Regions from separate parts of the Streptomyces sp. NPDC037288 genome, predicted to be linked through region 1. Evidence: riboswitches for the same ligand, from Rfam matches in the RefSeq annotation. Region 1 holds a riboswitch; each other region holds the start of a gene.

The links. A riboswitch is a leader RNA that binds a small molecule or an ion and turns the genes downstream of it on or off. The one in region 1 is predicted to bind cyclic di-AMP.
Region 2: linked by a shared signal. The riboswitch ahead of ACZ7GZ_RS38065 (M23 family metallopeptidase) and the one ahead of ACZ7GZ_RS17615 (transglycosylase family protein) in region 1 are both predicted to bind cyclic di-AMP.
Region 3: linked by a shared signal. The riboswitch ahead of ACZ7GZ_RS16580 (M23 family metallopeptidase) and the one ahead of ACZ7GZ_RS17615 (transglycosylase family protein) in region 1 are both predicted to bind cyclic di-AMP.
Region 4: linked by a shared signal. The riboswitch ahead of ACZ7GZ_RS12240 (transglycosylase SLT domain-containing protein) and the one ahead of ACZ7GZ_RS17615 (transglycosylase family protein) in region 1 are both predicted to bind cyclic di-AMP.

What each region holds. Positions count from the first base shown of each region.
Region 1 covers NZ_JBVJVY010000013.1:89,903-96,797, forward strand. The annotation lists gene ACZ7GZ_RS17600 (nucleoside triphosphate pyrophosphohydrolase) at 1-565, shown strand, start outside; gene ACZ7GZ_RS17605 (cytochrome P450 family protein) at 562-1,878, shown strand; gene ACZ7GZ_RS17610 (transglycosylase family protein) at 2,023-3,132, shown strand; cyclic di-AMP (ydaO/yuaA leader) riboswitch at 3,330-3,503, shown strand; gene ACZ7GZ_RS17615 (transglycosylase family protein) at 3,508-4,209, shown strand; gene eno (phosphopyruvate hydratase) at 4,514-5,821, shown strand; gene ACZ7GZ_RS17625 (FtsB family cell division protein) at 5,937-6,413, shown strand; gene ACZ7GZ_RS17630 (DUF501 domain-containing protein) at 6,466-6,895, shown strand, end outside.
Region 2 covers NZ_JBVJVY010000061.1:5,347-12,241, forward strand. The annotation lists gene ACZ7GZ_RS38055 (dihydrofolate reductase family protein) at 1-1,075, shown strand, start outside; tRNA gene ACZ7GZ_RS38060 (tRNA-Met) at 1,123-1,196, opposite strand; cyclic di-AMP (ydaO/yuaA leader) riboswitch at 1,507-1,653, shown strand; gene ACZ7GZ_RS38065 (M23 family metallopeptidase) at 1,663-2,691, shown strand; gene ACZ7GZ_RS38070 (aldo/keto reductase) at 2,771-3,715, shown strand; gene ACZ7GZ_RS38075 (PrsW family intramembrane metalloprotease) at 3,756-5,075, opposite strand; gene trmB (tRNA (guanosine(46)-N7)-methyltransferase TrmB) at 5,141-5,968, opposite strand; gene lhgO (L-2-hydroxyglutarate oxidase) at 5,982-6,895, opposite strand, start outside.
Region 3 covers NZ_JBVJVY010000012.1:36,009-42,903, reverse strand. The annotation lists gene ACZ7GZ_RS16590 (M16 family metallopeptidase) at 317-1,711, shown strand; gene ACZ7GZ_RS16585 (M16 family metallopeptidase) at 1,708-3,096, shown strand; cyclic di-AMP (ydaO/yuaA leader) riboswitch at 3,335-3,495, shown strand; gene ACZ7GZ_RS16580 (M23 family metallopeptidase) at 3,508-4,251, shown strand; gene ACZ7GZ_RS16575 (GntR family transcriptional regulator) at 4,450-5,136, shown strand; gene ACZ7GZ_RS16570 (HPr family phosphocarrier protein) at 5,276-5,557, opposite strand; gene ACZ7GZ_RS16565 (bifunctional acetate--CoA ligase family protein/GNAT family N-acetyltransferase) at 5,735-6,895, shown strand, end outside.
Region 4 covers NZ_JBVJVY010000008.1:80,169-87,063, forward strand. The annotation lists gene ACZ7GZ_RS12230 (FAD-dependent oxidoreductase) at 1-1,150, shown strand, start outside; gene ACZ7GZ_RS12235 (HAD family hydrolase) at 1,273-2,085, shown strand; gene ACZ7GZ_RS12240 (transglycosylase SLT domain-containing protein) at 2,214-2,702, opposite strand; cyclic di-AMP (ydaO/yuaA leader) riboswitch at 2,706-2,879, opposite strand; gene ACZ7GZ_RS12245 (polyprenyl synthetase family protein) at 3,456-4,466, shown strand; gene ACZ7GZ_RS12250 (LolA family protein) at 4,955-6,160, shown strand; gene ACZ7GZ_RS12255 (ABC transporter ATP-binding protein) at 6,241-6,895, shown strand, end outside.

The DNA of each region.
Region 1 (6,895 bases):
CGAGGCGATCGAGGCGGGCGACCGGGAGGAGCTGCGCGAGGAGCTGGGCGACGTCCTGCTCCAGGTCGTCTTCCACTCCCGGATCGCCGAGGAGCACCCGGACGCGCCGTTCTCCGTCGACGACGTGGCCGGCGGCATCGTCGCCAAGCTCGTCCACCGGCACCCGCATGTCTTCGGTGACGAGAAGGCCGAGACGCCGGAGGACGTCAAGGAGCACTGGCTGCGCACCAAGGCCGAGGAGAAGCGGCGCACCTCGGTCACGGAGGGCGTCCCGCTCGGCCAGCCCGGACTGGCCCTCGCCGCCAAGCTCGCCTCCCGCGCCCGCACGGCGGGCCTGGACGTCCGCCTGCCGCGCGGCGAGGGCATCGGCTACGAACTGCTCGCGCTCGCGGTCCGTGCCGAGGCGGACGGCGTGGACCCGGAGGCGGCCCTGCGGGCGGCGGCGCGCGCGTACCGGGACGCGGTCCGGGAGGCGGAGGGAGTCGCGCCGGAAGCGATACGCGCGGAGCGCGGTGGCCACCGGGACGCGGAGGCCCACCCGAGTCCGGATACGGTCGGGGAGTGACCGACCAGCACCACCCCCAGACCGCCCCCGACTCCACCCCGGACTCCGCTCCCACCCTGTTCACCTGGGAGTTCGCCACCGACCCCTACCCGGCTTACGCCTGGCTGCGCGCGCACGCGCCGGTGCACCGGACGCGGTTGCCCAGCGGGGTCGAGGCCTGGCTGGTCACCCGGTACGCCGATGCCCGGCAGGCCCTGGCCGACCAGCGGCTGAGCAAGAACCCCGCGCATCACGACGAGCCCGCGCACGCCAGGGGCAAGACCGGCATCCCGGGCGAGCGCAAGGCCGAGCTGATGACCCATCTGCTGAACATCGACCCGCCGGACCACACCCGGCTGCGCCGCCTGGTCAGCAAGGCGTTCACCCCGCGCCGGGTCGCCGAGTTCGCCCCCCGGGTCCAGGAGCTGACCGACCACCTCATCGACCGGTTCGCCGAGAAGGGCTCCGCCGACCTCATCCACGAGTTCGCCTTCCCGCTGCCCATCTACGCCATCTGCGACCTGCTCGGTGTCCCGCGCGAGGACCAGGACGACTTCCGGGACTGGGCGGGCATGATGATCCGGCACGGCGGAGGGCCGCGGGGCGGAGTCGCCCGGTCCGTCAAGAAGATGCGCGGCTACCTCGCCGAGCTGATCCACAAGAAGCGCGAGGCGCTGCCCGCCGAGCCCGCGCCCGGCGAGGACCTCATCTCCGGCCTCATCCGGGCCTCCGACCACGGCGAGCACCTCACCGAGAACGAGGCCGCGGCGATGGCGTTCATCCTGCTGTTCGCCGGCTTCGAGACGACCGTCAACCTCATCGGCAACGGCACCTACGCCCTGCTCACCCACCCCGAGCAGCGCGCGCGGCTCCAGGACCGCCTGGCCGTGGGGGAACGTGAGTTGCTGGAGACAGGGGTGGAGGAACTCCTGCGCTACGACGGGCCGGTGGAGCTGGCCACCTGGCGGTTCGCCACCGAGCCGCTCACCATCGGCGGCCAGGACATCGCGCCGGGGGACCCGGTGCTCGTCGTGCTCGCGGCGGCCGACCGGGACCCGGAGCGGTTCGCCGACCCGGACGTGCTGGACCTCGCCCGCCGCGACAACCAGCACCTCGGCTACGGCCACGGCATCCACTACTGCCTGGGCGCGCCCCTCGCCCGGCTGGAGGGCCAGACCGCGCTCGCCGCCCTGCTCACCCGGTTGCCGGACCTGCGGCTCGCCGTGGATCCGGACGAGTTGCGCTGGCGCGGCGGGCTCATCATGCGCGGCCTGCGCACCCTGCCCGTGGAGTTCACACCGGCCGCCGGCGCAGCCGGGCGACGGGGAACATGAAGGGCGTTCAACTTTGTGATCTTCACGTGATCTGCGCGGCATTAACTTGTGACAAGTGATCGTCTGCCGATACGTTCACCCATCAGCGTGGCGACGGATTCCAGTGCGCCGCGCCGGTCCTGCTGTCGCACGAAAGGCTTCCGCATGCTCTCCGGGAACGGTCGTCACCGTCGCCCCCGTCAGGCTCCGGCCCTCCTCGTCGCGGCCGGAGTGACCGGCTCCGCCATCGCCATCCCGCTGCTCGGCGCCGCGAGCGCCAACGCGGCCGACGGCACCACCTGGGACAAGGTCGCCGAGTGCGAGAGCGGCGGCTCCTGGAGCGCGGACACCGGGAACGGCTACTACGGCGGCCTGCAGATCTCGCAGGACGACTGGGGCAAGTACGGCGGTACGCAGTACGCCGACAGCGCCGACCAGGCCAGCCGCTCGCAGCAGATAGCCGTCGCCGAGAAGATCCTCGCCGACCAGGGCACCAAGCCGTGGGCCACCTGCGCCCTGCTCTCCGGTCTGACCTCCAACTCCGCTTCGGTCGACGTCGACACCGGCGTCGGCGGCTCCGGCGACACCTCCGGCTCGGGTGACACCTCCGGCTCGGCCGGTCTGCCGGAGTCATCGGCATCCGACCCCGGTTCCGGCTCCCACTCCGACCCGGGCTCCGGCTCCAACTCCGGCTCCGGCTCCAACTCCGCCCCCGGTTCCTCCGCCTCCGGTTCCTCCGGCTCGGATTCCTCCGGTTCTGATGCCCCTGACTCCTCCTCGGGCTCGAGCACCACGCCGGCTCCGCAGCGGAGCCACCACGCCGCAAAGACCCCGGACGCGACCGGCGGCTCCACCGGAACCAGCGCCCCAAAGTCCGACAAGACCGGCAAGTCCGGCTCGACCGGAGGTGGCGGCTCCCAGGACGGGGGCAGCTCGCCGACGGCAACGCCCGGTACCGACGAATCGGACAATTACCAGCAGTCCGCCGGTTCGTGGAGCCTGGTCGACACCGGCACGCTCAGCAGTGGCGGACGTCACCGTGGTGGGAGTGCGGACGAAACGGTGACAAACGGTCAGAACACCCCCTCCTCCGGCCGTCACGCCGGTCGCACGGCGGGTGCCTACACCGTCCGCGAGGGGGACACCCTCGCCTCCATCGCCGACTCCCTGGGCGTCGACGGCGGATGGCACGCGCTCTACGACGGGAACAAGAGCGTCATCGGTGCCGACCCGAACCACATCACCGCCGGTCAGACCCTGGAAATCGGTTCCTAAGAGGGCGAAAACCAGCGGTAGTTGACGCCCCGTTTCGCCGCTGATGTCCGTTTCGGTGAAAGTGTGGGATGAGTCTCAGAAGCCCTGATCGTCTTTGAAATTCCCTCGATCACGTGTCTACGGTCAGGACCGCTCGTCACCACGAGCCCCGGCAGTCGCAACGCCGAATCCTGCCAGCGGTTGCCCGGGAACAGTCGTCGCGTCAAGCGCCGCAGGCAGGAGCGGGGGACCCAAGGTAAGTGCCGGATCCGGCGGTTGACGCCGGCACCGGCTGGGGGTGAAGCCGCGCCTCGCGAGAGCGAGTGCGCGGCCGGGCAACTCAACCGGCCCGAACCCGACAGCTCACCTCGCAGGCGTCGGTGAGGGGATCGATCCATGCTGTTTTCCGGCAAGGGCAAGCACCGTCGTCCGTCCAAGGCCACCCGTGTCATCGCGCTCGCCGGTGTCACCGGCGCAGCCGTCGCCGCCCCGCTGATGGCGGCCGGCAACGCCTCCGCCGCCACCGCCTCCGAGTGGGACGCGGTCGCCCGGTGCGAGTCGGGCGGCAACTGGTCCATCAACACCGGCAACGGCTTCTACGGCGGCCTGCAGTTCACCAACTCCACCTGGGCCGCGTACGGCGGTACCGCCTACGCCGCGCGCGCCGACCTCGCCACCAAGGCGCAGCAGATAACCGTCGCCGAGAAGGTCCTCGCGGGTCAGGGCAAGGGTGCCTGGCCGGTCTGCGGCACGGGCCTGTCGGGCGCCGCGTACAACGGCTCCGCGCCCAGCGCCCCCTCGAACACCACCTCGTCGAAGACCACCGCGCCCAGCACCGCCACGCGCTCCGGCCAGCAGGCCGCCTCCCGCTCCGCCGAGCGCACGGCCCCGGCCAAGAGCAAGACCGTCACCACCCCGACCGGCAAGAAGGTCAAGAAGGGTGACGGCGAGTACAAGGTCGTCACCGGTGACACCCTCAGCTCCATCGCCGTCGAGCACCACGTCCAGGGCGGCTGGCAGAAGCTCTTCCAGCTGAACAAGGACATCGTCGAGGACGCGAACCTCATCTACCCGGGCCAGCAGCTGCACCTGAAGTAAGCGGCAGCGGCACTCAGGCCCGCCCCCGTCCCCACGGGCTCCCCGCCCCGGCGCGTGTTCCCCCGTACGCGCCGGGGCGGGGTCTTTTGCGCGCGCCCCGCGCGCCCGTGCGCGTGCCCATGTGCGTGCCCTCTGCATCCACCCTTTGTTCCGTTCATGAACAATGGGTACCGTCTGCGTGTGCCTCCCCGTCCACGGGGCGGTCGGTCGGTGGCCGATCCCCCGGAGACGGTTAGGCTCTAGTCGCAAGGCACAGCCGTAAGGCAGCAAGCCCCGCACTTCCAGCGTCACATCCAAGAAGGAGATGCTCGTGCCGTCCATCGACGTCGTCGTAGCCCGGGAAATCCTGGACTCCCGAGGCAACCCCACGGTCGAGGTCGAGGTCGGCCTCGACGACGGCAGCACGGGTCGTGCCGCCGTCCCGTCCGGCGCCTCGACCGGCGCCTTCGAGGCCATCGAGCTGCGCGACGGTGACCCCAACCGTTACCAGGGCAAGGGCGTCGAGAAGGCCGTCCTCGCCGTCATCGAGCAGATCGGCCCGGAGCTGGTCGGCTACGACGCCACCGAGCAGCGCCTGATCGACCAGGCCATGTTCGACCTGGACGCCACCGACAACAAGGGCTCCCTCGGCGCCAACGCCATCCTCGGCGTCTCCCTCGCCGTCGCCCACGCCGCCTCCGAGGCCTCCGACCTCCCCCTCTTCCGCTACCTGGGCGGCCCGAACGCGCACCTGCTGCCGGTGCCGATGATGAACATCCTCAACGGCGGCTCGCACGCGGACTCCAACGTGGACATCCAGGAGTTCATGATCGCCCCGATCGGCGCGGAGTCCTTCTCCGAGGCCCTGCGCTGGGGCACCGAGGTCTACCACACCCTGAAGAAGGTCCTGAAGGGCAAGGGCCTGTCCACCGGCCTCGGCGACGAGGGCGGCTTCGCCCCGAACCTGGGCTCCAACCGCGAGGCCCTCGACCTCATCCTCGAGGCCGTCAAGGAGGCCGGCTACGTCCCCGGCCAGCAGATCGCCCTCGCCCTCGACGTGGCCGCCTCCGAGTTCTACAAGGACGGCAAGTACCTCTTCGAGGGCAAGGAGCGCTCCGCCGCCGAGATGACGGAGTACTACGAGGAGCTCGTCGCGGCCTACCCGCTCGTCTCCATCGAGGACCCGCTGTTCGAGGACGACTGGGCCGGCTGGAAGGTCATCACCGACCGTCTGGGTGACAAGGTCCAGCTGGTGGGTGACGACCTGTTCGTCACCAACCCCGAGCGGCTGGCCCGTGGCATCGAGGAGGGCACCGCCAACGCCCTCCTCGTCAAGGTCAACCAGATCGGCTCGCTGACCGAGACCCTGGACGCCGTCGAGCTGGCCCAGCGCAACGGCTTCAAGTGCATGATGTCCCACCGCTCCGGCGAGACCGAGGACGTCACCATCGCCGACCTGGCCGTCGCCACCAACTGCGGCCAGATCAAGACCGGCGCCCCGGCCCGCTCCGAGCGTGTCGCCAAGTACAACCAGCTGCTGCGCATCGAGGAGATCCTCGACGACGCCGCCGTGTACGCGGGCCGCAGCGCCTTCCCGCGCTTCCGCGGCCACATCGACGTCTCCAAGGGCTGACGCAACCCGGGCTAAGTATTAGCCAGTCATACGTACGTCCCCGGACCCGGTCCCGTACCGTGTCCGGGGACGTACGCACGTGTGACGCGCAAGGCAAGGGGAGGCGGAGAGCCACATGGCCGTGAAGGACCGCGACCGTTTCTCCACCGCGACCAGGCTGCGGCTGCTCGGCGAGCAGACGGCGGCCCGGGTCTACCGCTCCCAGACCAAGCGGCAGGCCCGCCGCTCCCGGCTCACCGGCCGGGCGGCGCTGCTCGCGCTGGTGCTGTGCTCGATGATCGTCGCGCTCGCCTACCCGATGCGGCAGTACGTCTCCCAGCGCGCGGAGATCGCCGACCTCCAGCGCCAGCAGGAGCAGGCCCGCAAGCGGGTCGAGCAGCTGCGCGACCTCAAGGCACGCTGGCAGGACGACTCCTACGCCGAGCAGCAGATCCGGCGCCGGCTGCACTATGTGAAGCCCGGCGAAACCGGGTACGTGGTCGTCGACCCGGGCGCGGCCCAGCAGTCCCGCACCGACCTCCGGGCCGCCCACCGGCCCTGGTACGCGAACGTCTGGGACGGGGTCGACAAGTCCGACGCCTCCGACCAGTGAGCAGTAACGCCGGCCTTTGGCCGTAACCGACAGAAAGCTTCGAAGAGCAGTCATGGAAACGCCCCCGCCGCCCACTTTGCGCACCGAGCCCACCGACGCGGACGTCGAGGCCTTCAAGCAGCAGCTCGGCCGCCCGCCGAGGGGCCTGCGGGCCATCGCGCACCGCTGCCCGTGCGGCCAGCCGGACGTCGTGGAGACCGCGCCGCGGCTGCCCGACGGCACGCCCTTCCCGACGCTGTACTACCTCACGTGTCCCAAGGCGTCCTCCGCCATCGGCACGCTGGAGGCGAACGGCGTGATGAAGGAGATGACCGAGCGGCTGCAGACGGACCCCGAGCTGGCCGCCGCCTACCGGGCCGCGCACGAGGACTACATCCGGCGCCGTGACGAGATCGAGGAGCTGAAGGGCTTCCCGAGCGCGGGCGGCATGCCGGACCGGGTCAAGTGCCTGCACGTCCTGGTGGCCCACTCGCTGGCCGCGG
Region 2 (6,895 bases), on a different contig from region 1:
CGGCCCCGAACGGCTCCTGCTGTCCAGCCCGGCCGACTTCGACCGGGTCGACGCCGTCCGGGCCTCCGTCGACGCCATCCTGGTCGGCGCCGGGACGATCCGCGCCGACAACCCACGGCTGCTGGTCAACTCCGCCGAGCGCCGCGCGGCCCGCGTGGCCGAGGGCAGGCCGGAGTACCCGCTGAAGGTGACCGTCACCGCCACCGGCGACCTCGACCCCGGCGCCCACTTCTGGCACACCGGCGGCGGCAAGCTCGTCTACACGACCGACAAGGGCGCCGAACAGGCCGCACGCCTCCTCGGCGGCACCGCCGACATCGTCCCGCTCGGCCCCGACCTCGACTGGCGGGCCCTGCTGGGCCACCTGCACGGCGTGCGCGGCGTACGGCGCCTGATGGTCGAGGGCGGCGGCACGATCCACACCCAACTGCTCCAGCAGGGCCTGGCCGACGAGCTCCAACTGGTCCTCGCGCCGCTGTTCGTCGGCGACCCGGCCGCCCCCCGCCTGTTCGGGCCGGGCGCCTACCAGGCCGGCCGGCTGCGCCTCGCCGAAACCCGCCGCATGGAGGACGTGGTCCTCATGCGCTACGAGCCCACGGCCCCCGGCGCCGGCCCGGTCCCCACCGCCGCCGACCGCCACTGGCTGCGCACCGCCTGCGACCTGGCCGCGCTGTGCCCGCCCTCGGAGACGGCGTTCAGCGTCGGCGCGGTGGTGGTCGCCGCCGACGGTACCGAGCTGGCCCGGGGGCATTCCCGGGAGGGCGGCGACCCCGTGGTGCACGCGGAGGAGGCGGCCCTGGCGAAGATCGATCCGGCGGATCCGCGGTTGGCCGCCGCCACGGTGTATTCCAGCCTGGAGCCCTGCGCCCGGCGTGCCTCGCGGCCGGCGCCGTGTGCCGAGCTGATCCTGCGGGCGGGGGTGCGGCGGGTGGTCACGGCCTGGCAGGAGCCGGACACGTTTGTCTCCGCGGCCGACGGGACGGGGGTCCTGGTCGGCGGAGGTGCACAGGTGGTCGTACTGCCGGAGCTGGAGGGACTCGCCAAGGCGCCGAACATGCATCTGCTGGGACGCTGAAAACACCCAGGGCCGGAATCCACTGGATTCCGGCCCTGGGCCTTCAGTAGCGGGGACAGGATTTGAACCTGCGACCTCTGGGTTATGAGCCCAGCGAGCTACCGAGCTGCTCCACCCCGCGTCGTTGTGACTCCAGAGTACCCCATCCGCAGGGCGGCGCGCACACCGCTTTCCCGCGGGCCGCCCCGACGGGGAGATCGTCTGTACCGAGAGTGATCGGACGACCGCCCTCCGCATAACATCTGAGTCACCATCAAAAACCCCGAGACTCCTGAACGCCGGCCAAGTCGCCCGTTTTGGAGGGCTCCTGACCGGTAAGTCCAGGCCGGAAAACGTTAATGATCAAGTCGAACGGCTTGGAAAGTGACCAGCAGGTCTATTAACGTTCGATAACGCAGCGCGGTCGTCCCAGCCGTCACAAGAGACGGCTCCGTGCGCACGCGCCGAATCCCGCAAGGGAACCGGGGAACCACCACCTTGGGGTGAATCACGCGGATGCCGTGACCGGTATACGCGCGTAGGAGACCTTCCTGCTCCGAACCCGTCAGCTAACCCGGTAGGCGGAGGAAGGAAAGGAGTACGCCCGAGTGGCGTCCAACCACCCTGCCCCAGAAGCCCCGTTCATGCCCGAGCCGGCCGAGCCCGAGACCTTCGGCTACGGCTCCTACCGCGCCGAAGAGGGCCCCTGGGAGGAGTGGAACCCCACCGAGGACTCCCTGACCCCGGTCCGCGGCCGGCACCGCGTCGCCAAGCAGCGCGGCGGCTTCGCGCGCAGCTCCACCGTCCTCGGCGTCGGCGTGCTCGCCGCGGTCGGCGCCGGCGGCATGGCCAGCGCCAACACCGGCAAGCCGCCGGTCTCCATATCCCTGCCGGACCTGGACTCCGTCGGCCACCTCTTCGGCGACGACTCCTCCGACGCGCACCACACCGACACCACCGCGCTCAGCAACGTCGGCGTGACCTCGGCCGACAGCAAGGACTCCGACGCGGGCGAGGCCCTGCGCAACCGGATCATGGCCCAGGCCGAGCAGCAGCAGAACAAGGCCGACAGCAAGGCCACCGCCGCCGCGCTCGCCGCGGCCGAGAAGCAGACCGCCGCCGCCGCGGCCAAGGCGGAGAAGGACGCCGCCGCCAAGGCCACCGCCGCCAAGGAGAAGGCGGAGGCCGACGCCGAGAAGGCGGCCGAGGCCAAGCGGCTGGCCGAGCTGGCCAAGCAGTACCAGCTGCCCGTCGTCTCGTACACGATCACCGGCACCTTCGGCCAGCCCGGCGCCATGTGGTCCTCCGGCTACCACACCGGCCTCGACTTCGCCGCCCCCACCGGCACCCTCATCAAGGCCATCCACGGGGGCACGATCACCCAGGCCGGCTGGGCCGGAGCCTACGGCTACCGCACGGTCCTCACCCTCGACGACGGCACCGAGCTGTGGTTCTGCCACCAGTCCTCGATCAACGTCAAGGTCGGCCAGAAGGTCTCGACCGGCGAGGTCATCGGCCGCATCGGCGCCACCGGCAACGTCACCGGCCCGCACCTGCACCTCGAGGTCCACCCCGACGGCCAGGCCGCCGGCATCGACCCGGCGCCCTGGCTGCGGGACAAGGGCCTCAACCCCTGAGCGTGTCAGCCATGAGAAACATGTGAAATCGGCGCCGGCGGTGGAATGCGATCATCCACCGCCGGTGTTGACGTCGAGCATGACTTCTCTGCGCACACTCGGTTCCTCCGGCCTCGAGGTCTTCCCGCTCTCCCTGGGCGGCAACGTCTTCGGCTGGACCGCCGACGAGGAGACCTCCTTCGCCGTCCTCGACGCCTACACGGCCGCCGGCGGCAACTTCATCGACACCGCCGACTCCTACTCCGCCTGGATCGAGGGCAACAAGGGCGGTGAGTCCGAGACGATCATCGGCAAGTGGGTCAAGGCCCGCGGCAACCGCGCCGACGTCGTCATCGCCACCAAGGTCAGCCAGCACCCCGAGTACCAGGGCCTGTCCGCGACCAACATCAGGGCCGCCGCCGACGCCTCCCTGCGCCGCCTGGACACCGACTACATCGACCTCTACTACACCCACTTCGACAAGCCCGAGGTGCCGGTCGAGGAGATCATCGGCGCGCTGGACGAGCTGGTGAAGGCGGGCAAGGTCCGGCACATCGCCGCCTCCAACATCAGCCCCGAGCGGCTGCAGGCCTCCCTGGACTTCTCCGACCGCGAGGGCCTGGCCCGCTACGTCGCCCTCCAGCCGCACTACAACCTCGTCTCCCGCGAGACCTACGAGGGCCCGCTGCAGGACCTGGCCGCCCGCGAGGGCCTGTCCGCCGTGCCGTACTTCTCCCTCGCCTCGGGCTTCCTGACCGGCAAGTACCGCCCCGGCGCCAAGGTCGACAGCGCCCGCGCGGACCGGGCCGAGCGGTACGCGGAATCCGAGCGCGGCCGACGGGTCCTGGCGGCCCTGGACGAGATCGCCGCCGCGCACGAGGTCCCCGTCGCCACGGTCGCCCTCGCCTGGCTGGCCGCCCAGCCGACGATCACCGCCCCGATCGCCTCGGCCCGCACGGTGGCCCAGCTCCCGGCGCTGACGGGGGTGGCGGACCTGAAGCTGACGGACACCGAACTGGCGAAGCTGACGGAGGCGTCGGCATAACTTCCCGGGCCAGCGGCGGCTGACCTTCTCCCGCCGCTGTCTATGACCGGTACGGGTTGTACGCGGGATACGGCGCCTTGTACGCGGGATACGGCGCCGCCGGATACCCGTACCCCGGCCAATACGCCGTAGGCATCCGCGCGGGAGCAGTCGCCCCGGCCGCATACTCCAGAGCCGGCCGAGCCACATCCCTCCGCTTCCACAGTTCGTCCAGCAGCTCCCGCTCCCGTACGACGAACTCGGCCCCGCCCTTCCCCTTGCGCCCCCGGTGCCGCAGAGACGCCAGCGACGTCGCGTACGCCTCGTACTGCGCCACGGCGCGCGCCGCGGGTCGCCCGGCGTGGTGGCGGGCGTAGTCACGGGCCGCCCGCCGCGCCCGCATCGACCCGAGCGCGCACGGCTCGGCGGGCCCCAGCCAGCCGGCCAGCACATACGCCGGCAGTTCCGTCCGCACGGTCCGCAGCTGCCGCTGCCGCGTCCAGATCGCGAGCCAGGTCAGCAGCCCGAAGACGGGCACCATGAATCCGCCGTAGACGGCGAAGAACCCGAACTCGCCGAAGGTGGAGGAGCCGTTCCAGAAGGCGTGCATGCTCATCGCGAGCAGCAGACCGCAGAGCGGCAGCAGCACCCGCCGGGCACGCTGCCGCTCGGCGGAGAGCGCGGCGACGCCGAAGCCGATGCCGGTCAGGACGGTGAACAGGGGGTGCGCGAACGGGGACATCACGATGCGCACGAAGAAGGTGGCGGCGGTGACGGAGGCGATGCCGCGGCCGCCGCTGAGCTGGTCGGTCCCGAAGGCCGTACCCAGGTAGAGGATGTTCTCGGTGAACGCGAACCCGGTGGCGGTGGTCCCGGCCACCACCACCCCGTCCACGATCCCGGTGAAGTCACGTCTGCGGAAGAGGAAGACGAGCAGGACGGCGGCGGCCTTGGCGGACTCCTCCACGACGGGCGCTATCACGGTGGCGCCCAGGGTGTCGGCACCGGCCGGATCGGCGGTCGCGGTGGCTATCCACTTGGTCGCGAAGCTGTTGGCGACGATGGCTATCAGCGCCGCCGCGCACGCTCCCCAGGCGAAGGCGAAGACCAGGTTCCGCCAGGGGCCCGGCTCAACCCGGTCCAGCCACCGGAAGGCGGCTATGAGCCACGGCACGGGCAGCACGGCCAGTCCGAGCCCGACGAGGAACCCCTCCGTACCGGTCTGTCTGCGCACCAGCGCGAGAATGACCAGCCCGGACAGTGCCAGCAGTGTGATCAGTGTCCCGTATCTCACCCACCTGTGCTGCCACCAGCGCGGATGGTGAAGCACAAGGCCCTCGGGGCCCGGGGGATACGTCGGAAACGGAGGACTGGTGGCCACGGCATCGACCCTAACGGTGGCGGGGCGAGGGGCTGGAGCGTTTACCGGCCCCGATGCGGTACGCGCTATCGGTCCTGGCTGTGCGGTACGCGGCGGAAGAGCAGATCGTTCACGACATGTCCCTTGTCCAGTCCCTGCCCCTCGAAACGGGTCAGCGGCCGGGACGCGGGGCGCGCCGCGAAACCGCCGTCCGCCTGCGTGTTCTCGAAGTCGGGGTGCGCGGTGAGCACCTCGAGCATCTGCTCGGCGTACGGCTCCCAGTCGGTCGCGCAGTGCACGATCGCGCCGGGCTTCAGCCGGGTCGCGGCGAGCGTCAGGAACTCGGGCTGGATGAGCCGCCGCTTGTGATGCCGCTTCTTGGGCCAGGGGTCCGGGAAGTACACCCGCAGCCCGTCGAGCGAGTCGGGGGCGAGCATCTCCCTGAGCAGGATGATCGCGTCACCGTTCGCCACCCGGACGTTGGAGAGGCCGTTCCGGTCGGCGAGAGCCAGCAGATTGCCCTGCCCGGGGGTGTGCACGTCGACGGCGAGGATGCCGGTGTCCGGGTCGGCGGCGGCCATCTGTGCGGTGGCCTCGCCCATCCCGAACCCGATCTCCAGCACGACCGGCCTGTCGTTCCCGAACAGCTCGCCGAGGTCGATGACCCGCTGCCCGTCGATGTCGAGCCCCCACTTGGGCCACAGCCGCTGCAGCGCGTCCGCCTGCCCGGCGGTCACCCGGCTGCGCCGCGGCTGGAAACTCCGGATCCGCCGCTCGAAGTGCGACCCGGCGGGATCGGCCTTGGGCCCGTCCGGGAACCGCGGCTCCCCCTTGGTCCGGGTATGCCGGACGGAGACGCCGGGGGTGTGCGGAGTCGGCGAGGGGGCTTCGGGGAGGTTCAGCGAGTCAGACACAGTGCTTCCGATTTTACGGCCCGCCGGGAGGGCGCCTTTGCGAGCCGAGCATGTCCAGCACCCGGCGCCCCACCTCCCGCCCGATCGGCAGGGAAGCGGTGGCCGCAGGCGAGGGCGCGTTCAGGACGTGCACGGCCCGCGCCCCCTCGCGGATGAGGAAGTCGTCCACCAGCGTCCCGTCCCGCAGCACCGCCTGCGCCCGCACGCCGGCAGGGGCCCGCACCAGGTCGTCCGCCTCCACGCCGGGCAACAACCGGCGCACCGCCGTCAGGAACGCCCCCTTCGACAGCGAGCGGCGCAGCTCACCCGCGCCGTATCTCCAGTGCCGCCGGGCGATCGCCCACGACCCCGGCCACGCCACCGTCCCGGCCAGCTCCCGGGGGTGCACGACTCCCCAGCCGTACCCCTCCCGGGCCAGCGCCGGTACCGCGTTGGGCCCGATGTGGACGCCCCCGTCGATCCCGCGGGTCAGGTGTACCCCGAGGAACGGGAACGCCGGATCCGGCACCGGATACACCAGCCCGCGCACCAGCTCCGGACGCGCCAGCTCGTAGTACTCCCCGCGGAACGGCACGATCCGCACCTCGGGCTCGTCCCCGGTCAGCCGGGCCACCTCGTCGCAGTACAGCCCGGCGCAGTTCACCAGCACCCGCGCCCGCACGACATCCCCGGCCGAGGTGAGCACCGCCACGCCCCGCTCCGGCCGACGGTCCACCCGGACGACCCGCGCCCCGTACCGGATCTCGGCCCCGGACGCCCGGGCGAGCTGCCGGGCGACCCCGACGAAGTCGCACACCCCCGTCGTACCGACGTGTATGGCGGCGAGTCCGCGCACCTCCGGCTCGTACTCACCGATCTGTGCGGCACCCAGCTCGCGCACCGGGATGCCGTTCTCCCGGCCGCGCTGCACGAGCGCGTGCAGCCGCG
Region 3 (6,895 bases), on a different contig from region 1:
CGATTGTGCCCAATCCTTCGGGCCTCCGCGCGCTCGCCCTCCCGACACCGACGCGCCCCTCCGGCTCGCTCTTGCTGAAGCGTGGGACGGACCTGACGCCGACCATTGTGGACCGAGGCACTGACAGCCCGTGCCACTACCCGGTCCCGGCGGGCTTCCCGGGCCCACGAGCCGGGTCCGGGGCAGGCTACGTGATCCGCTCTGGGCGTACCTCCCGCGGGAACTTCGCCGAGCCCCCGCACGCTGTGCATACAGTGGCAGGAACGGCAGGAAGACCGCGGTTTCCACAACCGCATCCGCTCGCGAAGGGATGTACATGCCCATGGGTCACACGACCACAGCCGAGGCAGGCTCCGGGGGCCTGACAGCGACCGAGCACCGCCTGGCCAACGGTCTGCGCGTGGTGCTTTCCGAGGACCACCTGACCCCGGTGGCGGCGGTCTGCCTCTGGTACGACGTCGGCTCCCGTCACGAAGTCAAGGGACGCACCGGTCTGGCTCACCTTTTCGAGCACCTGATGTTCCAGGGTTCGGCGCAGGTCAACGGCAACGGCCACTTCGAGCTGGTGCAGGGCGCCGGCGGCTCGCTCAACGGCACCACCAGCTTCGAGCGCACCAACTACTTCGAGACCATGCCCGCGCACCAGCTGGAGCTCGCCCTCTGGCTGGAGGCCGACCGCATGGGCTCGCTGCTCGCCGCCCTGGACGACGAGTCCATGGAGAACCAGCGGGACGTCGTCAAGAACGAGCGCCGCCAGCGCTACGACAACGTCCCCTACGGCACCGCCTTCGAGAAGCTGACCGCCCTGTCGTACCCGGAGGGCCACCCCTACCACCACACGCCGATCGGCTCGATGGCGGACCTGGACGCGGCCACCCTGGAGGACGCCCGCCAGTTCTTCCGCACCTACTACGCGCCGAACAACGCGGTGCTCTCCGTGGTCGGCGACATCGACCCCGAGCAGACGCTCGCCTGGATCGAGAAGTACTTCGGTTCGATCACCGCGCACGACGGCAAGCCCGCGCCGCGTGACGGCTCCCTGCCGGAGGTCATCGGCGAGCAGAAGCGCGAGGTCCTCGTCGAGGAGGTCCCGGCGCGCGCCCTGATGGCCGCCTACCGGCTCCCGCACGACGGCACGCGCGCGTGCGACGCGGCCGACCTCGCCCTGACCGTCCTCGGCGGCGGTGAGTCCTCCCGCCTGTACAACCGGCTGGTGCGCCGCGACCGTACGGCCGTCGCGGCCGGCTTCGGCCTGCTGCGCCTGGCCGGCGCGCCCTCGATGGGCTGGCTGGACGTGAAGACCTCCGGTGACGTCGAGGTGCCGGTCATCGAGGCCGCCATCGACGAGGAGCTGGCCCGGTTCGCCGAGGAGGGCCCCACGCCCGAGGAAATGGAGCGCGCCCAGGCCCAGTTGGAGCGCGAGTGGCTGGACCGGCTCGGCACGGTCGCCGGCCGCGCCGACGAACTGTGCCGGTTCGCGGTCCTGTTCGGCGACCCGCAGCTCGCCCTCACCGCCGTCAAGCGTGTCCTGGAGATCACCCCCAAGGAGGTCCAGGAGGTCGCCAAGGCCCGTCTGCGCCCCGACAACCGCGCGGTCCTGGTCTACGAACCGAAGTCGCCGGAGGAGGTCCCGGACGCCGACGTCCCCGAGGACCCGGAGCAGGAAGCGACCGTAGAGGCCGGTAACGAGAACGAGGAGACGGCCAAGTGACCGAGCTCGCCACCATGGACTTCCACCCCCAGCCGCAGCCCGGCGAGGCCCGTCCCTGGGCGTTCCCGGCGCCCGAGCGCACCGCGCTCGACAACGGCCTGACCGTGCTGCGCTGCCACCGCCCCGGTCAGCAGGTCGTCGCCGTCGAGGTGCTGCTCGACGCCCCCCTGGACGCCGAGCCGGCCGGCCTGGACGGCGTTGCCACGATCATGGCGCGGGCCTTCTCCGAGGGCACCGACAAGCACTCCGCCGAGGAGTTCGCCGCCGAGCTGGAGCGCGCGGGCGCCACGCTCAACGCGCACGCCGACCACCCCGGCGTCCGGCTCAGCCTGGAGGTCCCGGCCTCCCGTCTGGCCAAGGGCCTCGGGCTGATCGCCGACGCCCTGCGCGCGCCCGCCTTCGCCGAGAGCGAGGTCGAGCGGCTGGTCCGCAACCGCCTGGACGAGATCCCGCACGAGCTGGCCAACCCCTCCCGCCGGGCCGCCAAGGAACTCTCCAAGGAGCTGTTCCCGGCGACCTCGCGGATGTCGCGTCCCCGCCAGGGCACGGAGGAGACCGTCGAGAAGATCGACGCCACCGCCGTACGCGCCTTCTACGACCGGTACGTTCGCCCCGCCACGGCCACGGCCGTCGTGGTCGGCGACCTCACCGGCACCGATCTGGACGCGCTGCTCGGTGACACCCTGGGCGCCTGGACCGGCACCCCGGGCGAGCCGCGGCCCGTGCCCCCGGTGAGCGCGGACGACACCGGACGCGTGGTCATCGTGGACCGGCCGGGCGCCGTGCAGACGCAGCTGCTCATCGGCCGCGTCGGCCCCGACCGGCACGACCGCGTGTGGCCCGCCCAGGTGCTCGGCACCTACTGCCTCGGCGGCACCCTCACCTCCCGCCTGGACCGCGTCCTGCGCGAGGAGAAGGGCTACACCTACGGTGTGCGCTCCTTCGGGCAGGTCCTCCGGTCCGCGCCGGACGGCACGGGCGCCTCGATGCTCGCCATCAGCGGCTCCGTGGACACCCCCAACACCGGTCCGGCGCTGGAGGACCTGTGGAAGGTGCTGCGCACCCTCGCGGCGGACGGCCTGACCGACGCCGAGCGGGACGTGGCCGTGCAGAACCTCGTCGGGGTGGCGCCGCTGAAGTACGAGACCGCGGCGGCCGTCGCGAGCACGCTGGCAGACCAGGTCGAGCAGCACCTGCCCGACGACTTCCAGGCGACGCTGTATCAGCAGCTGGCCGCGACGGGCACGGTGGAGGCCACCGCGGCGGTCGTGAACGCCTTCCCGGTGGACCGCCTGGTGACCGTCCTCGTCGGTGACGCCGCCGAGATCAAGGCGCCGGTCGAGGCACTCGGCATCGGCGAAGTGACCGTGGTGGCGGCCGAGTAGGTCACCGCGCGGGCGGCCGAGTAGCGGCACACACGCGTGGGGCCCTGACGACCGACGGGTCGTCAGGGCCCCTTGCGTGCTCCGCTCTCCACCTACCAGATGTCCGGATTGGGGCGGAGGTTGCCCGTCTGCCCTGTGGGATGCGCTACAAAAGCCCGGATCCGTTTGAGATGGGAAAGCAGGCTTCCGTAGCGTCGTCCGGGCTGTTCGTCAGGCAGTGCGCCGCACCCGCGGCACCGGACAGCCATCGCCGAGTCCCCGTACGGCGCGAGCCAGGGGAGCCGGGGACCCACCGTCCCTGGGGTGAATCGGGCGCCCGCGCGTGAGCGAGGGGGTCCGTAGGAGACCTTCCTGCTCCGAACCCGTCAGCTAACCCGGTAGGCGAGAGGGAAGGAAAGGACCAGCCACTTCATGGCGTTCATGTGCGCCACCGGGAAGCACCGCAAGCCCGGCCGGGTCAAGCGCACCACCGCTCAGGCGGCCGGCGTCGCGGCCCTCGCCACCACCGGCGTCATCGGCACGGTCGCGGCGCCCGCGGCGTTCGCCGCCGAGAACACCGCCGAGCAGACCGGCCTCACCCCGGTGGTCAGCGTCGGAGACGACATAGCCGAGCAGATCGACGCGCAGGCCGCCGCCCAGCAGCAGGTCGCCGAGCAGAAGGCGGCCGAGGAGGCCGCGGCCAAGAGGGCCAAGGAGGTCCGCGAGGCCAGGGCGCGCGCCGCCCGCGAGGCCGAGCGCAAGCGTCTGAACGCCTTCGTCGCCCCGATCGCCCACTCCTACGTGTCGACGGCCTACAAGGCCAGCAGCTCCCTGTGGTCCTCCGGCTCGCACACCGGCATCGACTTCCACGCGGCCAGCGGCACGCCCGTCCACGCGGTCGGCGCGGGCACCGTCGTCTCCACCGGCTGGGGCGGCGCGTACGGCAACGAGATCGTGATCCGGATGGCCGACGGCATGTACACCCAGTACGGCCATCTGTCGTCGATCGGCGTCACGGTGGGGCAGCGGGTCACGCCGGGCCAGCAGATCGGTCTGTCCGGCGCGACCGGCAACGTCACCGGTCCGCACCTCCACTTCGAGGCCCGCACGACCCCCGACTACGGTTCGGACGTCGACCCCGTCGCCTACCTCCGCCAGCACGGCGTGGACGTCTGACGCCCCTGGCTCTGCCCGCGCAGCCCCGGCCCGCACCGGCCGGGGCTTTCGCTGTTTTCCGGGACGGACGCCGGACCCGCCGACCAAAAAATATCCATGGATTCCGGCCCGCCGTCGGAATTTCCGAGGTATTGGAATAGAGTCACGGAACACGCGTCCATCGTCGACGTTTCACGGGGATTAAGGCGGAGGTCGGTCATGCGTATTCCGGCGCACTCGGTGTGCACGGCGATCCGGGACGACATCGTCGCCGGTGTCCACGAGCGCGGCGCCCGCCTCACCGAGGAAGTCCTGGCCCGCCGCTACGGCGTCTCGCGCGTCCCCGTCCGCGAGGCCCTGCGCACCCTGGAGGCGGAGGGCTTCGTGGTGACCCGCCGGCACGCGGGCGCGTGCGTGGCCGAGCCGACCGAGCAGGAGGCCGCCGACCTGCTGGAGATGCGCATGCTCCTGGAGCCGCTCGGGGCCGCCCGGGCCGCCCAGCGCCGCACGGAGGCCCACCTCAAGGTGCTGCGCGGTCTGGTCAGGCTCGGTCAGGAGCGGGCCAGGAGGGGGCACAGCGACGATCTGCGCTCACTGGGCGGCTGGTTCCACGAGACGCTCGCCCAGGCCTGCGGCAGCCCCTCGCTGACCGCGATGCTCATCCAGCTGCGGCACAAGATCGCCTGGATGTACGCGGTGGAGGCGCCGCCGAGTCCGGTGGAGTCCTGGGTGGAACACGGCGCCATCGTCGACGCGGTGGCGCGCGGCGACGGCGAGCGCGCGCGGGCGGTCACGGCGCTGCACACCGAGCGTGCGACGGCCGCGCACCGGCTGCGTCGCCCCCGGGCCGCCGAGCGTGTGAGGACTTCGCAACACACCGTAAACATGTCGAGTCTTCGGCATTAACACGGAAGCCGTATACAAAGAAGGGGTATTCGGTGGTCCTGGATTTCCGCTGCCCCTATCCCGTGCGCCCTGAATTCAAGGTCCGGAAAAGGCGGAAGCCGCGCCACCCGGAATGGGTGGCGCGGCTTTCTCGCCTTGCTCAGACGGTCTCGGGCAGCTCTTCCAGGCCCTCGGAGACCAGCTTGGCCAGACGGTCCAGGGCGGCGTCCGCGCCCTCGGCGTCGGAGGCGAGGACGATCTCCTCGCCGCCCTGGGCGCCCAGACCCAGAACAGCCAGCATGGAGGCCGCGTTGACGGGGTTGCCGTCAGCCTTGGCGATCGTCACCGGGACGCCTGCGGCCGTGGCGGCTCGGACGAAGATGGAGGCGGGGCGGGCGTGGAGGCCCTCGGCCCAGCCGACGTTGACGCGGCGCTCAGCCATGTGTTGCTGCCCTTCAGTCTTCAGGGTTGTCTAGACCAGTTTCCCATATCGTGAAGCATGCCCGGAGCGGACCTTCGTCCCGCCCCGCGTGTCGTCGGACCGCGGCCTCGGTCCGACTCCTCGTTCTCCACAGACTGCCCCGCGCCGTTGTCGTACGCGAGCCGTACTCTGGGGCCCATGCAGACCTCGGCGGACCGGCAGGACCGGTACCAGTACCCCGCCCACTGGGAGGCGGACGTGGTGCTGCGCGACGGGGGAACCGCGCGCATCCGGCCCATCACCGTTGATGACGCCGACCGCCTGGTCAGCTTCTACGAGCAGGTCTCGGACGAGTCGAAGTACTACCGCTTCTTCGCGCCGTACCCCAGGCTCTCCGCCAAGGACGTCCACCGCTTCACGCACCACGACTTTGTGGACCGGGTGGGACTCGCGGCCACCGTCGGCGGCGAGTTCATCGCCACCGTACGCTATGACCGCATCGGCGCCGACGGCATGCCCGCCTCCGCCCCCGCCGACGAGGCCGAGGTCGCCTTCCTCGTGCAGGACGCACACCAGGGCCGCGGGGTCGCCTCCGCCCTGCTGGAGCACATCGCCGCCGTCGCCCGCGAGCGCGGCATCCGCCGCTTCGCCGCCGAGGTGCTGCCCGCCAACACCAAGATGATCAAGGTGTTCACGGACGCCGGCTACACCCAGAAGCGCAGCTTCGAGGACGGCGTCGTACGCCTGGAGTTCGATCTCGAACCCACCGACCGCTCCCTGGCCGTGCAGCGCGCGCGGGAACAGCGCGCCGAGGCCCGCTCGGTACGGCGGCTGCTCGTGCCCGGCTCGGTCGCGGTCGTCGGCGTCGGCCGCGCCCCCGGCGGAGTCGGCCGCAGCGTCCTCGGCAACATCAGGGACGCCGGCTACGGCGGCCGGCTGCACGCCGTGAACAAGGCCTTCCTGGAGGACCTCGAGGAGGCCGGCGGGGTGCCGGCGCACCGGTCCGTGCGGGACATCGACGGCCCGGTGGACCTCGCCGTCGTCGCCGTACCGGCCGAGCACGTGCCCGCCGTGGTCGCCGAATGCGGAGAACACGGGGTGCAGGGGCTCGTCGTGCTCTCCGCCGGGTACGCCGAGAGCGGGCCCGAGGGGCGCGAGCGGCAGCGGGCACTCGTGCGGCAGGCGCGCGCGTACGGCATGCGGATCATCGGCCCGAACGCGTTCGGGATCATCAACACCGCACCGGACGTCCGGCTGAACGCCTCCCTGGCCCCGGAGATGCCCCGCCCCGGCCGCATCGGCATGTTCGCCCAGTCCGGCGCCATCGGCATCGCCCTGCTGTCCCGGCTGCACCGGCGC
Region 4 (6,895 bases), on a different contig from region 1:
CGCCCATCTGCGGGCGCGCGGCATCCCCGTCCGCGTCTTCGGCGACCCCATGGTCAGCTGGCGCGACCACATGCCCGAGGGCATGCTCCTGAAGTCGACGCCCGCCGCCTCCAACCTCGACTGCCCGCAGCCCGGTCACACCCTCGCCGACTACTGCGACGCGGCCGGGATCCGCCGCCTGGTGACCGACGAGGACATCATCCCGGTGGAGACGTTCATCGCCTACGGCGAGTGGTTCCAGCAGAAACTGATCCCCGGCCTGGAGCGGGTGCGGGTCGTCTCCGTGGACCGCGACAAGAGCGGCGGCTTCGAACTGAAGCTGGACTCGGGCGAGTTGTTCACCGCGCGTGCCGTCGTCGTCGCCACCGGGCTGTCCGGCCTGGCGCACCTCCCGGCGGAGCTCGCGGGAGCCGCGGCCGACGGACCGGCGCCCACGGGCCCGGTCTCTCACAGCTCCCAGCACCACGACCTGGGCCGCTTCGCCGGCAAGGAGCTGATCGTGATCGGCGCCGGCCAGTCCGCGCTGGAGACGGCCGCGCTCGCCGCCGAGGCGGGGGCACGCGTGCGTGTCGTCGCGCGTGGCCGCGGCCGGGTCGCCTTCGGCGCCCCGCCCTGGGACCAGCCGAAGCTGCGCCCCGAGTCCCCCTTCGGCCGGGCCTGGTCGCTGTGGGCGCTCAGCCACTACCCCCACCCCTACCGCTATCTGCCCGAGACCACCCGCCACTTCCTGGTCCGCCGGGTCCTCGGACCGCTCGGCGCCTGGTGGCTGCGCGAGCGCTTCCAGAGCGCCGTGCTGGTCCAGGACGTGGAGCGGGTGGTGGGCGCCGAGGCGCCGGACGGCAGCCCCGTCCTCACCGTCCGCACACACGGCGGACGCACCGAGCGGCTCACCGCCGACCACGTCATCGCCGCCACCGGCTACCGCGTCGACATCGCGGCGATGGACTTCCTCGGCCACGAACTGCGCACCCGGCTCGCCGTGAGCCGCGGTACGCCCAAACTCGGCCCCGGCTACGTCTCCTCCGTCTCCGGGCTGTATTTCACGGGCCTGCCGGCGGCGTCGTCGTACGGCCCGGTGATGCGCTTCGTCTGCGGTACGGAGTTCGCCTCTCCGCGCCTGACGGCACACCTGGCGGCGGCCCACGGCTGATGCCTCCGGGAAGGCCGACACGTCATCAAGGGGGCGGAGGGCGCCACTTGGGGCTGACCAGTACGTAAGTACGCAGGACGACAAGATGAGTCGGCGGGGCGAGGTATCCGTATTCTCTGATCATGGCCGCCTCCCCCGCGTACGCTCTGATCGCCACCGACCTGGACGGAACGCTGCTGCGCGGCGACGACACCGTCTCCGACCGGTCGCTCGCCGCGCTCGCGCGGGTGGCGCGGGCCGGTGTCCGGCATCTGGTGGTGACGGGCCGCCCGGCCCCGCGGGTACGGCCACTGCTCGAGCATCTCGGCTGCACGGGGCTCGCGGTGTGCGGGCAGGGCGCGCAGGTCTACGACGCCGCGTCCGGCCGTCTGCTGTGGTCGGTCCGGCTGGACCGGGAGCTGGCCGAGACCGCGCTCGGCAAGATCGAGGCCGAGGTGGGGCAGGTCTACGCGGCCGTCGACCAGGACGGCGTCGACGGGCTCACGCTCATCGAGCCGGGCTATCTGATGCCGCACCCGACCCTGCCCGCGGTGCGGGTCGGCCGGCGCGACGACCTGTGGTGCGAGCCCATCAGCAAGGTGCTGTTGCGCCATGCCGGCCTGTCCGACGACGAGTTGGCGGCGGTAGCGCGCGAGGTGGTGGGCTCGCTGGCGACGGTCACCATGTCGGGGCCGGGGACCGTGGAGCTGCAGCCGTCCGGGGTGACCAAGGCGACCGGCCTCGCGCTGGCCGCCGAGTGGCTCGGGATCGCCGCGCAGGAGGCCCTGGCGTTCGGCGACATGCCCAACGACATCCCGATGTTCGACTGGGCCGGACACGGGGTCGCCATGGCGAACGCGCACCCCGAACTCAAGGCGGTGGCCGACGAGATCACCCTGTCGAACGAGGACGACGGCATCGCCGCCGTCCTCGAAGGACTGTTTCCGACCGACTGACCGGCCCATCAGTAGGCGGCCGTCCGGCGCGGGCCCGCAGGACGCACGGTGGCCGCCCGGCGCGCCCCTTCCGTCAGGTGGGGGGCGTACCGGGCGGGCCGGTGACGTGCTGCCGGTCCGCGGAGCTGTCAGTACGCGCCGAAGACGTTGTCGATCGACCCGTACCGCGCGGCCGCGTAGTTGCAGGCGGCGGTGATGTTCGCGACCGGGTCGTAGATGTTGAAGGAGGTTCCGGCCACGTGGTACGCGTTGAACGTCGGGTCGATGACCTGCAGCAGGCCCTTGGACGGGATGCCCTTGGCGGCGTTGGAGTCCCAGAGGTTGATGGCGGCCGGGTTGCCGGAGGACTCCCGCATGACGTTGCGGTAGATGCCGTTGTAGGTGCCCGGGATGCCCTTCTGAGCCATGATCGCGAGGGACTCGCGGATCCAGCCGTCAAGGGTGTTCGGGTAACCGGCGGGGGTGGTGGAGACCGTGGTGGCGGCCGGGGTCGCGGCGGAGGCGCTGGTCGCCCCGATGAGCGGCAGGGCGAGGACGGCGGCACCGGTGCCGGCGGCGGCGAGGGCGCGGACGAGGCGGTTGTTCCGGGTACGGCGGTGCTGAGCGGCAGCAGGCATGGGGAAGTTCCTCTCCAACGCCTGCGGGGTGAGCTGTCGGGTTCGGGCGGGGAGGTGCCCGGCCGTGCCCGGGAAGGCACGGCTTCACCCCTAGCCGGTCCGGCGCGACGGGTGTCGTCCGGTCCGGCGCTTACCTGGGTCCCCCGCTCCTGCCATACGAATGGGTCCGTGGATGGTTATGCGGGCGGCGGCAGGATTCGGCGTCCGCCCGACGGCCCGGAACGTATGCGAGAGCACATGTCGGGAACAAGTACCGGATTCACACAACGTCCTGTTTGACCTTGATCTATGCACTATGAGGTGCTTGATCCTTTGCGCTCGCCAACCCTCAACTCGCCAGCGGGGCAAGGCGGGAAGGGGAACCGGGGCCAATGGGGTGCCGACGGGTGCCCGTGACCCAACTCACGAAATAGCAAAGTGCTTCAAGTCGGACATGGGGGATTCGGGTGGATCGGCTGAACGGTGGAACCTGCGACCTGGCGCCCGTCGTTGTTCCGGGGGAGGGGGGTGGAGGTATTACTCCGCTCGCCTCTCGGCTTGCGACAAAGCGGACGGATTCCTATTAAGTCGATAAATATACGTTCCTATTACTTGATCAAAAGTATCCCGGTCATGACCTGATACCTCCCAGGCTGGACCGGTGGGCGCTATCGGTGATCGAAAGAGGACCGGATACGCTGACTCGAGTGATGGCAGCGACCTATCGACAAACCGTGTAATCGCCAGCAGACACCAGCAGACAGGAGACCCCTCGTGACCGTCGTCGGGCCGTTCGGGCTGAGCGTGCGGGACCAGGCTCTGGAAGCCGATGTCCAGGCCGGATTGACGGCTGTCGAGGAAGGCTTGCTCGAGGCCACCAAGAGCGAGGTCCCGTTCATCACGGAGGCCGCACAGCACCTCGTGCGAGCCGGCGGGAAGCGGTTCCGGCCGCTGCTCGTGATGCTCGCGGCCCAGTTCGGCGACCCCTACGCGCCGGGTGTCGTACCGTCGGCCGTGGTGGTGGAGCTGACCCATCTGGCCACGCTGTACCACGACGACGTCATGGACGAGGCGGCCGTACGGCGTGGCGTGGACAGCGCCAACACGCGCTGGGGCAACTCGGTCGCGGTCCTCACCGGGGACTTCCTGTTCGCCCGGGCCTCCCAGATCCTCGCCGACCTCGGCCCCGAGGCCGTCCGGGTGCAGGCCCTCGCGTTCGAGCGGCTGGTCACGGGCCAGATCCTGGAGACCGCCGGTCCCGCGGACGGCCGCGACCCGGTCGAGCACTACCTGGACGTGCTCGGCGGCAAGACGGGCTCGCTGGTGGCGGTGTCGTGCCGGTTCGGCGCGATGATGTCCGGCGCGGCCGAGACGGTCGTCGACGTGCTCACCCAGTACGGCGAGCGGCTCGGCGTCGCCTTCCAGCTCGCCGACGACGTCCTGGACATCGCCTCCGACTCGCACGAGTCCGGCAAGACCCCCGGCACCGACCTGCGCGAGGGCATTCCGACGCTGCCCGTTCTGCGGCTGCGTGAGCGGGCGGCCCGGCTGGGGCTGCCCGAGGACATCGCACTGTGCCGGCTGCTGGACTCCGACCTCAGTGACGACGCCCGGCACGCCGAGGCGCTGGCCGCGCTGCGCGCCCACCCCGCGCTGGAGCAGGCCCGCCGGGACACCGTCCGCTACGCGGAGGAGGCCCGTGCCGCGCTGGCGCCGCTGCGGGAGTGCGACGCCAAGGCGGCGCTGATGGAGCTGTGCGACGCGGTGGTGCACCGCGCCGGCTGACCCCGGCCGTCCCACGGGGCCACGTCTCGCGGCGGCGACCGGCCGTACGGAGCCTGTGCGACCGGTACGGCCCGGTGCGATGCACGGTCCGCCGCAGACATCCCTCCCCCGGTGGCTCGGATGCCCGTCCCCTCCGGTGGCTCGGATGCCCGTCCCCTCCGGTCGCTCGGATGCCCGTCCTCCCGGTCGCTCGGATGCCCGTCCTCCCGGTCGCTCGGACCCGCCCGGCACCTGCCGCTCCGATGCCCATGCCCCCGTACAGCCCCCTCCGTTCCGGTGAGACCCCTACGGGTCGGGGGAGCCGCGGCCCCTACGTGTCATACCGCAGGCGTACACGGAGTTGGCTCCGAGGTCTGACGCTTCCTCATGGCCGATTTGGTGAGATGGACACCACGGACATCACCACTCCTCACCGATTCGGGTGAGAATGGCGGCACTGGTGGACCAGCGTGGGGACAGCCGCCGCCGACGACGGAGGTAAGGCACACATGGCACCGTACGAAACCGACGACGCAGTGGACGCCGCGCAGGAGGAAGCTCCGCGCGCCGGACGCCGCAAGGCCGCCCGCTACGCGGTCCCGGTCGCGGTGGTGGGGGTGGCGGCGGCCACGATCGGGCTGGTCCCGGCGCTCGCCGCCTCCGGTGACCCCGACCTGCCCAGGATCACCGCACAGCAGCTCATCGAGAAGATCGCCAAGTCGGACGTGCAGCAGCTGTCCGGCACCGTGCGGGTCAGCACCGACCTCGGCCTGCCCGACCTGGGCGGCCTGGAGAGCAGCCTGGCCTCGGGGGCCGCCAAGGGCTCCGGCGACGGCTCCTCGGCCGACCCGCAGGCCAAGCTCACCTCGCTGGTCTCCGGCACGCACACGCTGCGCGTCGCCGCGGACGGCCCGCAGAAGCAGAAGCTGTCGCTGCTGGAGAGCGGCTCCGAGTACAGCCTCATCCACAACGGCAAGGACGTGTGGGGCTACGACAGCAAGAGCAACGAGGTCTACCACGGCACCTCGGCCGACTCCGGCAAGGACCACAGGGCCGAGCCCCCGGCCACGCCCAAGGACTTCGCCGACGAGGCGCTGAAGTCGGTGGACGACACCACGTCCGTCACCGTCGACGGCACCGAGCAGGTCGCCGGCCGCGACGCCTACAAGCTGCTGATCAAGCCCCGGCAGTCCGGTACCACGGTCGGCGCGATCAGCATCGCCGTCGACGCGAAGACGGGCATGCCGCTGAAGTTCACGCTGACTCCGAAGAGCGGCGGCGCCGCCGTCCTCGACGCGGGCTTCACCCGGGTCTCCTTCGCGAAGCCGGACGCCTCCACCTTCGCCTTCACCCCGCCCAAGGGCGCGAAGGTGACGGAGGAGAAGACGGGCAACAAGGAGCACGCGGAGCGGCAGCACGCGCCGAAGCGGGGCGAGTTCGGCAAGGGTCTCGGCGGCTCCGACGTCCTCGGCAAGGGCTGGACGTCCATCGCCACCTTCGACACCGGCGCCAAGGGCGGCCTGCCGACCGGCGCCAAGGCCGGTGACCTCGGCGGCTTCCTCGGCTCGCTCGGCGACAAGGTCTCCGGCAAGTTCGGCAAGGGCACCGTCTTCTCCACCCGGCTGGTCAACGCCCTGATCACCGACGACGGCAAGGTCTACGCCGGCACGGTGACCAAGGACGCCCTGGTGAAGGCGGCGAACACGGGAAAGTAGCCCCTTTCGGGCACCACGAGCCGTGACCGTACGTTGAACCTTCGGGGTCTTCGGGGGCAGGGCGAATCGAGGGGGAGCCGATGGACGAACCGTCCGCCAGGGAGCGCGAGGCGGGGGAGAACGGGGAACCGGGGGACGCACAGCGGCGTGCCCCGGCCCGGGCGGAGGCGGGCGTCATCGTCACCCGCGGCCTCACCAAGCGCTATCGCGGCGGACAACTCGCCGTCGACGGCCTCGACCTGACCGTCCCGGCGGGCAGCGTCTTCGGCTTCCTCGGCCCGAACGGCTCCGGCAAGACCACCACCATCCGCATGCTGATGGGCCTGATCGAGCCGACGGCGGGCACGGCCCGTGTGCTGGGCCGCCCGATGCCCCGGGCGGCCCGTGCCGTTCTCCCGCAGATCGGCGCGCTCATCGAGGGGCCCGCCCTGTACGGCTTCCTCTCCGGCCGGGACAACCTGCTGCGCTACGACGCCGCCGACCCGACCGCCGACCCCCGCACCCGGCGCGCCCGCGTCGCCGCAGCCCTGGACCGGGTGGGCCTCACGGCGGCCGCCGGCAAGAAGGCGAAGGCGTACTCGCTGGGCATGAAACAGCGCCTCGGCCTGGCCGCCGCGCTGCTCCAGCCACGCCGGCTGCTGGTTCTGGACGAGCCCACCAACGGCCTGGATCCGCAGGGCATGCGCGAGATCCGCACCCTGATCCGGGAGCTGGCCGCCGACGGCACGACCGTCT